Regions from separate parts of the Streptomyces sp. NPDC087787 genome, predicted to be linked through region 3. Evidence: riboswitches for the same ligand, from Rfam matches in the RefSeq annotation. Region 3 holds a riboswitch; each other region holds the start of a gene.

What was found. Region 3 has a riboswitch for cyclic di-AMP ahead of ACIOWN_RS11415 (M23 family metallopeptidase). Riboswitches for the same ligand answer to the same signal wherever they lie in the genome.
Positions count from the first base shown of each region.
Region 1: linked by a shared signal. The riboswitch ahead of ACIOWN_RS23810 (transglycosylase SLT domain-containing protein) and the one ahead of ACIOWN_RS11415 (M23 family metallopeptidase) in region 3 are both predicted to bind cyclic di-AMP.
Region 2: linked by a shared signal. The riboswitch ahead of ACIOWN_RS17840 (M23 family metallopeptidase) and the one ahead of ACIOWN_RS11415 (M23 family metallopeptidase) in region 3 are both predicted to bind cyclic di-AMP.

Region 1 covers NZ_JBIUVQ010000015.1:138,349-142,617, forward strand. The annotation lists gene ACIOWN_RS23800 (ATP-grasp domain-containing protein) at 1-1,181, shown strand, start outside; gene ACIOWN_RS23805 (HAD family hydrolase) at 1,313-2,116, shown strand; gene ACIOWN_RS23810 (transglycosylase SLT domain-containing protein) at 2,156-2,641, opposite strand; cyclic di-AMP (ydaO/yuaA leader) riboswitch at 2,647-2,834, opposite strand; gene ACIOWN_RS23815 (polyprenyl synthetase family protein) at 3,317-4,269, shown strand, end outside.
Region 2 covers NZ_JBIUVQ010000010.1:109,767-114,035, reverse strand. The annotation lists gene ACIOWN_RS17850 (GNAT family N-acetyltransferase) at 1-1,304, opposite strand, end outside; gene ACIOWN_RS17845 (HPr family phosphocarrier protein) at 1,481-1,762, shown strand; gene ACIOWN_RS17840 (M23 family metallopeptidase) at 1,910-2,665, opposite strand; cyclic di-AMP (ydaO/yuaA leader) riboswitch at 2,678-2,839, opposite strand; gene ACIOWN_RS17835 (pitrilysin family protein) at 3,074-4,269, opposite strand, start outside.
Region 3 covers NZ_JBIUVQ010000005.1:366,825-371,093, reverse strand. The annotation lists gene ACIOWN_RS11425 (PrsW family intramembrane metalloprotease) at 1-706, shown strand, start outside; partial or broken gene ACIOWN_RS11420 (aldo/keto reductase) at 726-869, opposite strand; gene ACIOWN_RS11415 (M23 family metallopeptidase) at 974-2,011, opposite strand; cyclic di-AMP (ydaO/yuaA leader) riboswitch at 2,023-2,179, opposite strand; tRNA gene ACIOWN_RS11410 (tRNA-Met) at 2,424-2,497, opposite strand; gene ACIOWN_RS11405 (dihydrofolate reductase family protein) at 2,548-3,678, opposite strand; tRNA gene ACIOWN_RS11400 (tRNA-Lys) at 3,844-3,916, opposite strand; gene ACIOWN_RS11395 (DEAD/DEAH box helicase) at 4,116-4,269, opposite strand, start outside.

The DNA of each region.
Region 1 (4,269 bases), on a different contig from region 3:
CGCTGCACCACGGCGGGGTGGGCGCGATCCGCAGCCTGGGCCGTCTGGGTGTGCCCATGTACGCGATCACCGAGGACGCCTACACACCGGCGGCGTCCTCCCGCTATCTCAAACGCGCGTTCGTCTGGCCGACCAGGGGAACGGAGGGCGCGGACCGTCTGGTGGAGGGTCTGCTGCGGATCGGCCGCCGCATCGGCCGGCCCGCCGTCCTGGTGCCCACCGACGAGGAGGCCGCGGTCCTCATCGCCGAGCACCAGGAGGAGCTCAAGGGCCCCTTCCTCTTCCCGCCCGTCACCGCCGGCCTGCCGCGCCGCCTGGCCAGCAAGCAGGGCCTGCACGAACTGTGCGTGGAACACGGCATCCCTAGCCCCAGGGCCGCGTTCCCGGAGTCGTACGAGGACATCGTGGCGTTCGCCGAGAAGACCCGCTTCCCGGTGGTGGCCAAGAACCGCGAGGCGTTCGTGCGGCGCAGCAGCCCCGCGGTGAACGGCACTACGAGGATCAACAGCCGCGAGGGCCTGCTGGCCCTGGCCCGCGACTGGGGCGAGCGGCCCGGCGTGATCCTCCAGGAGTACCTGCCGCGGGAGGAGGCCGAGGACTGGATCGTGCACGCCTACTTCGACCGGAGCTCGACCCCGCTCGCGATGTTCACCGGCGTCAAGGTCCGCTCCTGGCCGCCGCACGCGGGCATGACGGCGAACGCGTACGTCGTCGACAACCCGGAACTCGCCGATCTCGCCGCCCGGTTCATCAAGCAGATCGGCTTCACCGGCATCGTCGACCTCGACCTGCGTTTCGACCGGCGCGACGGGCAGTACAAGCTCCTCGACTTCAATCCGCGCATGGGCGCGCAGTTCCGGCTCTTCGAGAGCGATTCGGGCGTGGACGTGGTCCGTGCCATGCACCTCGACCTGACAGGCCGCCCCGTCCCGGAGGGCGAGCAGCGCACCGGCCACCGCTACGTCGTGGAGAACATCGACCTGCCCGCCCTCCTCGCCTACCGCCGCAGCGGCTACACCACACCGCACGCGCCGGCGAGGGCTAGCGGTACGGAGCTGGCCTGGCTCGCGGGTGACGATCCGCTGCCGTTCGTGACGATGCTCGCCCGCTTCGTGCGGCCGGGCGCCCGGCACCTCTATCAGCTGTGGCGGACCAACCGCCGGGGTGGCACGACCGGTTGAGGCGGAACCCGATCCGGACGGGAGGCGCCAAGAGCCCTCACTCATTGAGAAGTTGGGGAACGGGCGCCCTCGAAGCACGTTCGTCCGGCTCCGGTCGAGTCGGCGGGCCGGGGCATCCGTATTCTCTGATCATGGCCGCCCTCGCATACACCCTCATCGCCACCGACCTGGACGGAACGCTGCTGCGCGGCGACGACACCGTGTCCCAACGGTCCCTCGCCGCGCTCGCGAGGGCGGCGGCCGCCGGTGCCCGGCACCTCGTGGTGACCGGGCGGCCGGCGCCGAGGGTGCGGGAACTGCTCGGCGTCCTCGGCACCACGGGACTCGCGGTGTGCGGTCAGGGCGCACAGCTCTACGACGCCGGCGGCGACCGTCTGCTGTGGTCGGTCACCCTGGACCGGGAGCTGGCCGAGACCGCGCTCGGCAAGATCGAGGCCGAGGTGGGGGAGGTGTACGCCGCGGTCGACCAGGACGGGACCGAGGGGCTCACGCTCATCGAGCCGGGGTACCGCATGCCGCACCCGGCGCTGCCCGCCGTACGGGTCGAACGGCGCGACGAGCTGTGGCACGCGCCCATCAGCAAGGTCTTGCTGCGTCATCCGGTGCTGTCCGACGACGAGCTGGCGGCGGCGGCCCGCGGTGCGGTCGGGTCCCTCGCCACGGTCACCATGTCGGGCCCCGGGACCGTGGAGCTCCAGCCGTGCGGCATCACCAAGGCGACCGGACTGGCGCTCGCCGCCGAACACCTGGGCCTCGGCCGCGAGCGCGCCCTCGCCTTCGGCGACATGCCCAACGACATCCCCATGTTCCAGTGGGCCGCCCGGGGGGTCGCCATGGCCAACGCCCACCCCGAGCTGAAGGCGGTGGCCGACGAGGTCACGACGTCGAACGAGGACGACGGCATCGCCGTCGTCCTCGAACGACTGTTTGTCTAGTGCCGGGGCACCAGCCGGTGTGGGCCGGCCGTCGTCCGGTCAGTAGGCGCCGTGGACGTTGTCGATGGAGCCGTACCGCTTGGCCGCGTAGTTGCAGGCGGCCGTGATGTTGGCGATCGGGTCGTAGATGTCCCAGGACGTCCCGTTCACGTGGTAGGCCCGGAAGGTCGGGTCGATGACCTGGAGCAGACCCTTGGAGGGTATGCCCTTCTTGGCGTTGGAGTCCCAGAGGTTGATGGCACGCGGGTTGCCCGAGGACTCGCGGATGATGTTGCGGTGGATCCCGTTGTAGGAGCCCGGGATGCCCTTCTGCGCCATGACCGCCAGGGAGGCCCGGATCCAGCCGTCGAGGTTGTTCGGGTAGCCGAAGCTCGAGGCCGTGTGAACAGTGGCCGGGGTCGCCGCGGACGCGGTCGTCGCGCCGAGCAGCGGCACGGCGAGGACGGCTGCGCCCGTGCCGGTGACGGCGAGGGTGCGGACGAGACGGGCGGTGCGGGAAGAGCGGCGCTGACCGTTTGCAGGCATGGGGGAATTCCTCTCCGTCGCCTGCGAGGTGAGCTGTCGGGTTCGGGCGGGGAGGTGCCCGGCCGCGCCCTGAAGGGCACGGCTTCACCCCGAGCCGTTCCGGCGCTCCGTACGGCACAGGACGTACGAGCCCGGCCCGGCGGCTTACCTGGGTCCCCCGCTCCTGCCGTGGTTCATTCGGTCGTTGGGATTACGGGCGGCGGCAGGATTCGGCGTCCGCCCGATGGCCGGGAACGTATGCGAGAGCACATGTCCCGAACAAGTGGCTGAATCACACATCGCCCTATTTGACCTTGGTCGGGGCGTATGTGGCGCTTGATCCTTTGCGTCCGTCAAGGGTCAACTCCCCTGACCGTAAAGGGAATGTGAAGGAGTGCGAGAGATGGCGTGGAGGGGGGGCGGAGTGACCCAACTCACGGTTTGTGTGCTCGAAAGGCAATTACCGCTAAAGGGAATTGAAGTCCTAATAGGGGTGAATCGGACTTCGAGTGTGGGTGTGGATGGGCCATGTGGCCGACGCGTGACGGTGGTCACGTCGGGTGATGTGGCCTGGCCCGTATAGGTGGGCGATATCGGTGATCGAAACGTGACCGGATACGCTGACTTGAGTGAGGGCAGCGACCTATCGACAAACCGTGTGAATCCCAGCAGACACCAGCAGACAGGAGACCCCTCGTGACCGTCGTCGGGCCATTCGGGCTGAGCGTGCGGGACCAGGCTCTCGAAGCCGATGTCCAGGCCGGATTGGCGGCTGTCGAGGAAGGGCTGCTCGAAGCCACCAAGAGCGAGGTCCCGTTCATCACGGGGGCCGCGCAGCACCTCGTCAGGGCGGGCGGGAAGCGGTTCCGGCCGATGCTCGTGATGCTCGCGTCCCAGTTCGGTGACCCGTACGCGCCGGGGATCGTGCCGTCGGCCGTGGTGGTGGAGCTGACCCATCTGGCCACGCTGTACCACGACGACGTGATGGACGAGGCCGCCGTGCGCCGCGGGGTGGCCAGCGCCAACACCCGCTGGGGCAACTCGGTCGCGGTCCTGACCGGCGACTTCCTGTTCGCCCGGGCCTCGCAGATCCTCGCCGACCTCGGCCCGGAGGCGGTGCGGGTGCAGGCCCTGGCGTTCGAACGGCTGGTCACGGGTCAGATCCTGGAGACGGCGGGCCCGCAGGACGGCCGGGACCCGGTCGACCACTACCTGGACGTGCTGGGCGGCAAGACCGGGTCGCTGGTGGCGGTGTCGTGCCGGTTCGGCGCGATGATGTCCGGCGCCGACGAGACCGTCGTGGACGTGCTGACGCAGTACGGCGAACGGCTGGGCGTCGCCTTCCAGCTCGCGGACGACGTCCTGGACATCGCCTCCGACTCGCACGAGTCGGGCAAGACGCCCGGCACCGACCTGCGCGAGGGCATCGCCACGCTGCCGGTGCTGAGGCTGCGCGAGCGCGCGGCCCGGCTGGGGCTGCCCGAGGACCTCGCGCTGTGCGAGCTGCTGGACTCCGACCTGACCGACGACGCCCGGCACGCGGAGGCGCTGGCGGCGCTGCGCGCGCACCCGGCGCTGGAGCAGGCCCGCCGGGACACCGTGCGCTACGCCAAGGAGGCGCGGGCCGCGCTGGCGCCGCTGCGGGAGTG
Region 2 (4,269 bases), on a different contig from region 3:
CGCGGGTTGCCGATGGACTCCAGGTACATCAGGGCGACGTCGGTGTCGGGGTCGTCGTACCAGAACTGCATGACGTCGTTGCCGGAGACGTCCGCCCTGTTGCCGGCCGACACGAAGGTCGACACGCCCGTGACCCCGGTGACCCCGCCGCCGCGCCGGTGCAGCCGGGACAGCAGCGCGATGCCGATGGCCCCGGACTGGGCGAAAAGCCCGATGCGGCCGGGCCGGGGCAGCTCGGGGGCGAGGGAGGCGTTGAGCCGGACGTCCGGCGAGGTGTTGATGATGCCGAAGGTGTTGGGCCCGATGATCCGCATGCCGTACGAGCGCGCCTGCCGCACGAGCGCGCGCTGCCTCTCGCGTCCCTCGGGGCCGCTCTCCGCGTAGCCCGCGGAGATCACGACGAGCCCCTGCACCCCGTGCTCCCCGCACTCGGCGACGGCGTCCGGGACGTGTTCGGCCGGCACGGCGACGACGGCGAGGTCCACGGGACCGTCGATGTCGCGCACCGAGCGGTGGGCGGGCACCCCGTCGATCTCCCGGCGGTCCTCGCCGAAGGCCCGGTTCACGGCGTGGAGCCGCCCCGTGAACCCTGCGTCGCGGATGTGGTCGAGGATGCCGCGGCCCACGCCCCCGCGCGTGCGGCCCACTCCGACGACGGCGACCGAGCCGGGCACCAGGAGCCGCCGTACCGACCGCGCCTCGGCCCGCTGCTCCCGTGCGTGCTGCACGGCCAGCGAGCGGTCGGTGGGCTCGATGCCGAACTCCAGGTGTACGACGCCGTCCTCGAAACTGCGCTTCTGGGTGTACCCGGCGTCCGTGAACACCTTGATCATCTTGGTGTTGGCCGGCAGCACCTCGGCGGTGAATCGGCGGATGCCGCGCTCCCGGGCGACGGCGGCGATGTGCTCCAGGAGCGCGGAGGCGACGCCCCGGCCCTGGTGGGCGTCCTGTACGAGGAAGGCGACCTCGGCCTCGTCGGAGGGCGCCGAGGCGGGCATGCCGTCCGCGCCGATGCGGTCGTAGCGTACGGTGGCGATGAACTCGCCGCCGACCGTGGCCGCGAGTCCCACCCGATCCACGAAGTCGTGGTGCGTGAAGCGGTGGACGTCCTTCGCGGAGAGCCGCGGGTAGGGCGCGAAGAAGCGGTAGTACTTGGACTCGTCCGACACCTGCTCGTAGAAGCTGACCAGACGGCCGGCGTCATCGGCGGTGATGGGGCGGATCCGTGCGGTGCCGCCGTCGCGCAGTACCACGTCGGCCTCCCAGTGGGCGGGGTACTCGTGCCGGTCCGGCGAGGTCTGCATGGGGCCCAGCGTACGGCTCGCGTCCCACAGCGGCGCGAGGCAGTCTGTGGAGGACACACATCGGACCGAGGCCGCGGTCCGGCGCCACCCGGAGCGGCGCACACGCCCGCTCCGTGCTCGCACCACGTGTGGAAAACTGGTCTAGACAACCCTGATCACCTGAAGGGCAGCAACACATGGCTGAGCGCCGCGTCAACGTCGGCTGGGCCGAGGGTCTCCACGCCCGCCCCGCTTCCATCTTCGTCCGGGCCGCCACGGCCGCAGGCATCCCGGTGACGATCGCCAAGGCCGACGGGACGCCCGTCAACGCGGCCTCCATGCTGGCCGTGCTCGGCCTCGGCGCCGAGGGCGGCGAGGAGGTCGTCCTGGCCTCCGACGCCGACGGCGCGGACGCCGCGCTCGACCGGCTGGCCAAGCTGGTCGCCGAGGGGCTCGAGGAGCTTCCCGAGACGGTCTGACCGGCAGGAACGGTCCTGCGCCGAAGCCGTGCCGCCCGGACGGGTGGCACGGCTTCGGCGTGCCGGTGGCGGCCGCCGGGGAACGCCGGAGGCCCCGGCTCGGGAGCAGGGGCCTCGGGAGGGCCGGACGGTGCGCCGGGCGGCGGGTCAGACGTTGACGCCGTGCTTGCGGAGGTAGGCCACGGGGTCGACGTCGGAGCCGTAGTCCGGGGTCGTACGGGCCTCGAAGTGGAGGTGCGGTCCGGTGACGTTGCCGGTCGCGCCGGACAGGGCGATCCGCTGACCGGGGATCACGTGCTGGCCCACCGAGACCTGGATGGACGACAGGTGCCCGTACTGGGTGTACATGCCGTCGGCCATCCTGATCACGATCTGGTTCCCGTACGCCCCGCCCCAGCCGGCGTCGACGACGGTGCCGCTGCCGACCGCGTGGACGCCGGCGCCGCTCGCGGCGTGGAAGTCGACGCCGGTGTGGGTGCCGGAGGACCACAGGGAGCCGCCGGTCCGGTAGCCGGTCGACACGTAGGAGTCGGAGATCGGCGTGACGAAGGCGTTGAGGCGCTCACGCTCGGCCTCGCGGGCGGCGCGCGCCTTGGCCTCGCGCTCCTTCACCGCCTGCTCGGCGGCCTTCTTGCGCGCGGCCTTCTCGGCCTCCTTGCGCGCGGCGGCCCGGTGCTGGGCGACGGCCTGGGCGTCGATCTTCTCGGCGACGCTGTCGCCGATGGTGACGACCGGGGTGAGGCCGGTGTCCTCGGGGGCGGGAGCCTCCGCCGCGAGGGCCGGGGCGGCGAGGGTGCCGATGGCACCGGTGGTGGCCAGGGCCGCGACGCCCGCAGCGTGGGCGGTGGTGCGGTGCATCCGGCTCGGCCGCCGGTGCTTCCCGGCGGCGCGGGTGAACGCCATGGAGACGTGGGTCCTTTCCTTCCGTGTCGCCTACCGGGTTAGCTGACGGGTTCGGAGCGGGAAGGTCTCCTACGGCCCCCTACGCATCGCGCGCGGGTGTCCGATTCACCCCAGGGACGGTGGGTCCCCGGCTCCCCTGGCTCGCGCCGTACGGGGACTCGGCGATGACTGTCCGGTGCCGCGGACGCGGCGCACTGCCCGACGAACAGCCGGACCGACGCTAAGCGGGGCCGCTTTCAATTCCCAAACGGATCAGAAGTTTTGTAGCGCATACCACAGGGCGAAAGGCGCTCTCCCCATCAATTCGGACCACACTCGGACAACACAGGGCCCTGGTGACGCTTCGGTCACCAGGGCCCCACGCGCGTGTGTGCCGGTCGCCGCGCACGGCGGCGGCCGGGTGTACCCCTACTCGGCCTCGACGACGGTGACCCGGCCGACGCCCAGGGCCTCGACGGGCTCCTTGATCTGCGCCGCGTCACCGACGAGGACCGTCACGAGACGGTCCACCGGGAAGGCGTTGACGACGGCCGCGGTGGCCTCCACCGTGCCGGTGGCGGCGAGCTGCTGATAGAGCGTCGCCTGGTAGTCGTCGGGCAGGTGCTGCTCGACCTGGTCGGCCAGCGTGCCCGCCACGGCGGCGGCCGTCTCGTACTTCAGCGGGGCCACGCCGACGAGGTTCTGCACGGCGACGTCACGCTCGGCGTCGGTGAGGCCCTCGGCGGCGAGCTTGCGCAGCACCGTGAACAGGTCGTCCAGGGCCGGGCCGGTGTTCGGGGTGTCGACCGAGCCGCTGATGGCGAGCATCGCGGCGCCCGACCCGTCGGGGGCCGAGCGCATCACCTGGCCGAACGCCCGGACGCCGTAGGTGTAGCCCTTCTCCTCGCGCAGGACGCGGTCCAGGCGGGAGGTGAGGGTGCCGCCGAGGCAGTACGTGCCGAGCACCTGGGCGGGCCACACGCGGGCGTGCCGGTCGGGGCCGATGCGGCCGATGAGGAGCTGCGTCTGGACGGCGCCGGGCCGGTCCACGATGACGACGCGGCCGGTGTCGTCGGCGGTCACCGGCGGCACGGGCCGCGGCTTGGCGGGCGCGCCGGACCAGGCGCCCAGGGTCCGGCCCAGCAGCTCGTCGAGGTCGACTCCGGTGAGGTCGCCGACGACCACGGCGGTGGCCGTGGCCGGACGCACGTGCCGGTTGTAGAAGGCGCGGACGGCAGCCGAGTCGATGGCGCCGACCGTCTCCTCGGTGCCCTGGCGGGGACGCGACATGCGCGAGTCGGCCGGGAAGAGCTCCTTGGACAGCTCCTTGGCGGCGCGGCGGGCCGGGTTGGCCAGCTCGTGCGGGATCTCGTCGAGCCGGTTGCGCACCAGCCGCTCGACCTCGGAGTCGGCGAACGCGGGCGCCCTGAGGGCGTCGGACAGCAGGCCGAGCCCCTTGGCCAGACGCGAGGCCGGGACCTCCAGGCTCAGCCGTACGCCGGGGTGGTCGGCGTGCGCGTCGAGGGTGGCGCCCGCGCGCTCCAGCTCGGCGGCGAACTCCTCGGCGGAGTGCTTGTCGGTGCCCTCGGAGAAGGCCCGCGCCATGATCGTGGCCACGCCGTCCA
Region 3 (4,269 bases):
CCTGCGGCGCCTGCTGCCGCCGCCGGCCGGGCTGCTGCTCGCGATGGGCATGCACGCCCTGTGGAACGGCTCGACGACCTTCGGCGAGTACGGCTTCTTCGCGGTCTACGCCGCCATCATGGTGCCCGTCTTCGGGCTGCTGACCTGGCTGGTCGTGTGGACCCGGCAGCGCGAGCTGAGGACCGTGCGCGAGGAACTGCCCGCGTACACGGCCGCGGGATGGCTCAACCCGGCCGAACCGTTCGCCCTGGCCTCCATGCGGGCGCGCCGACTGGCCCGCGACCACGCGCGGCGCCACCTCGGCAGGCAGGCGGCGCGGACGGTTGCCCAGTACGAGGCGTACGCGACCTCGCTGGCGTTCCTCCGGCACCGCGGGCACCTGGGGTGGGCCGGGGCCGACTTCGCCGTACGGGAGCGGGAACTGCTGCACGAGCTGTGGCGCAGACGGGAGGTGGCGCAGCCCGCCCTGGACCACGCGGCCAGGATGACGACGCCCATCGCCGCGCCACCCTGGCCGGGGTACGCGGTGCACGGGGTCCACGGGATGCAGGGGGCCTGCGGGGCGCACCCGCGGCCACCGGGGTACGGGTCGTACGGGCCGGCGACGCCGTATCCGCACGGTCCGGCGTACGGGCCGGTGACCCCGTATCCCCACGGTCCGGCGGTGCCGTATCCCTCGTACAACCCGTACCGGACCCCGTCGTAGCGGCCCCCGGGGACGGGAGTCACGCCGACCCCTGCGTCAGCTTCCCGAGCTCCTCCTCCGTCAGCCGCAGCTCCGCGACCCCGAGCAGCGCCGGGAGCTGTTCCACCGTCCGCGCCGAGGCGATCGGGGCGGCCACCGTCGGCTGTGCGACGAGCCAGGTCAGGTTGCAAACGTGCCGGAGCGGCCCTTCCGGACAGGCCGCGTCCGGCCGCGAAGGTCGCGAACAAGCCCCACGGCTTCGCCGGCGGTGGGACCGGTCCGTGTCGGTCAGGGGGTGAGGCCCCTGTCGCGCAGCCACGCCGTCGGGTCGATCCCGGTGGACTGGCCGCCCGGGTGGACCTCCAGGTGGAGGTGGGGCCCGGTGACGTTGCCGGTGGCACCCACGCGGCCGATCACGTCGCCCGTACTGACCTGCTGGCCGACGCTGACGTTGATCGACGACTGGTGGCAGTACCAGAGCTCGGTGCCGTCGTCGAGGGTGAGGATCGTGCGGTAGCCGTAGGCACCGGCCCAGCCGGCCTCGGTGACGGTGCCGGTGTGGATCGCCTTGAGCAGGGTGCCCGTGGGCGCGGCGAAGTCGAGGCCGGTGTGGTAGCCGGAGGACCACATGGAGCCGGCCTGGCCGAAGGAAGAGGTGAGCGTGTACGAGGAGGTGGGCAGCGTGTACTGCTTGGCCAGCTCGGCCAGCCGCGCCTCCTCGGCCTTCCGCGCGGCCTCCTCCTCCGCCTTCTTCTTGGCGGCGGCGGCCTCGGCCTCGGCCGTCTCCCGCGCCTTCGCGGCATCGTCGGCGGCCTTCTTGGCGGCAGCGGCCTGGGCGTCCGCCTGGGCCTTGGCCTCGATCTGCTCCTGCTGCTGCTCGGCCTGCGCCATGATCCGGTTGCGCAGCACCTCGCCGGCGTCCGAGGTGCCCTGCCCGGTCTCGGCGGCGGTCACGCCGATGCCGCTGAGCGCGGTCGCCGAGCCCTCGGGGGCGGCGTCGGAGCCGTCCTCGAACAGGGAGCCCACGGACGGCAGGTCGGGCAGCGAGATGGACACCGGCGGCTTGGCGCTGTTGGCACTGGCCATGCCGCCCGCGCCGACGGCGGCGATGACACCGACGCCGAGAACGGTGGAGCTGCGGGCGAGCCCGCCGCCGCGCTGCTTGGCGACGCGGTGCCGGCCACGGACGGGACGGATGGACTCCGCGCTCGGGTTCCACTCCTCCCAGGGGCCCTCATCGGCGCGTCGGCTGTCGTAGCCGAAGGTCTCGCCGTGCTGGCGGCTCGGCGCGAACGGGGCTTCCGGAGCAGGCGGGTTGGACGCCACGAAGGCGCACTCCTTTCCTTCCGCATCGCCTACCGGGTTAGCTGACGGGTTCGGAGCGGGAAGGTCTCCTACGCGCGTAAACAAGCCGTGTTCATACGGCGGTTACGCTCGATTCACCCCAAGTAGGTGGTTCCCCGGTTCCCTTGCGGGATTCGGCGTGCGCGCACGGAGCCGCCTCTTGTGACGGCTGGGACGACCGTGCTGCGTTATCGAACGTTAATAGACGCGGGCCCCTGATTCCAAGCCGTTCGGCTTGATCACTCAACCTTCCGGCCCGACCTTACGGTCCATGAGCACCGAAAACCGGGCGAGTTGACCGCACTTTCCGGAGCTCTTGAGACGAGCACCCGTGGAGGAGCGAAAACACTCAGGGCCGGAATCCATGAATCGGATTCCGGCCCTGAGCCTTCAGTAGCGGGGACAGGATTTGAACCTGCGACCTCTGGGTTATGAGCCCAGCGAGCTACCGAGCTGCTCCACCCCGCGTCGTTGTGACACCAGTATATGCCATCCGGAAGGCCGCTCGCACCAACCTCTCAGCCGAGCAGATGCCGGTTGGGTTCCGTGGCCCTCTCCTCGAACTCCGGCACCACGACGACGACCGCGCCACCGGCCGCCAGCACCCCGGTTCCGTCGGCGCCCTCGACGAACGTGTCCGGCTCCCGCCACGCCGTCACCACGCGCCGCACCCCGGCGTCCAGAATCAGCCGGGCGCACGGACGCGGCCGGGAGGCGCGGCGGGCGCACGGCTCCAGGCTGCTGTACACCGTGGCGTCCGGCAGCCGTGGATCCGCCGGGTCGACCTTGGCCAGCGCCGCCTCCTCCGCGTGCACGACCGGGTCGTCCCCCTCCCGCGAGTACCCGCGGGCGAGTTCGGTCCCGTCGGCGGCGACCACCACGGCGCCCACGCTGAACGCGGTCCGGGACGGCGGGCACTGGGCCGCCAGTTCGCAGGCGATCCGGAGCCAGTGCCGGTCCGCGGGAACGGCGCGGCCGGCGGTGCCGGGAGCGGTGGGCTCGTAGCGCACGAGGACGACGTCCTCGATGGTCCGCGTCTCCACCAGCCGCAGCCGCCCGCCCTGGTAGGCCCCCGGCCCGAACAGCCGGGGCGCGTCCGGGTCCCCCACGAACAGGGGGGCGAGCACGAGCTGCACCTCGTCCGCGAGCTGCTGCCGCAGCAGCTGGGTGTGGACGGACCCGCCGCCCTCGACCATGAGCCGGCGCACCCCGCGCACGTCGTGCAGGTGCTCGAGCAGCCGGGGCCAGCCGAGTTCGGCGCCCAGCGGCACGACGTCGGCGGCCAGGCCCGTACGCCGCAGCCGCAGCGCGCCCTCGTCGGTCGTGTAGAGGACCTTCTCGCCGCCGGTGTGCCAGAAGGGCGCTTCGGGGTCCAGCTCGCCGGAGGCGCTGACCGCGACCTTCAGCGGGTACTCCGGCTTCCCGGCGGCGCGGCGGGCGGCCCGCCGCTCGGGCGAGTTCACCAGCAGCCGCGGATTGTCGGCCCGCAGGGTGCCGGCGCCGATCAGGATCGCGTCGGACGACGCCCGCACCTCGTCGACCCGGTCGAAGTCGGCGGGGCTGGAGAGCAGCAGGCGCTCGGGGCCGGTGTCGTCCAGGTAGCCGTCGAGCGAGACGGCGGCGGACAGCAGGACGTACGGGTGGGGCATCGACGCCCTCTCTCTCGGCGACGGGCTCGCCCCCAGTGTGACCGACGGACCAGGTGGGCACCGCCCTTCGGGCCACCTGGAGAATCCCGGGCCCACGGCTGACCCACCAACGACGGAACCCCCGTCCGACCAGGTCGGCGGGGGTTCCGAGGGCGCGGGCGCCGGTAGGCCCTGTGGGACTCGAACCCACAACCAATGGATTAAAAGTCCACTGCTCTGCCAATTGAGCTAAGGGCCCGGGCGATGTTGCTTACCCGAGCATAGCGGGAGGAGGGCCCGTCGCCGATCGGGTATCGGGGGTGCCAGGCCGGAAGTTCGGCGTGATCGGTGGTGACCGGGTGACGGCCGGGGTCAGAAGATCCCTTTTTGGCCGGCGCGAAAACCGCAGGGCCCGTACGACCGGAGTCGTACGGGCCCTGCGGGTGAATCACTTGGCGTCAGCCGTTGCGCTTCCAGCGCGGCTTGTCGTCGCGGCGGCCGAAGGAGCCGCCGCCGCTGCGGTGGTCGTCACGGCGGCCGTAGGGACGCTCGTGACCGCCGGAGCGGAAGCCGGGGCGGTCGCCCTGGCGGTCGCGGTTGAACGGACGGTCG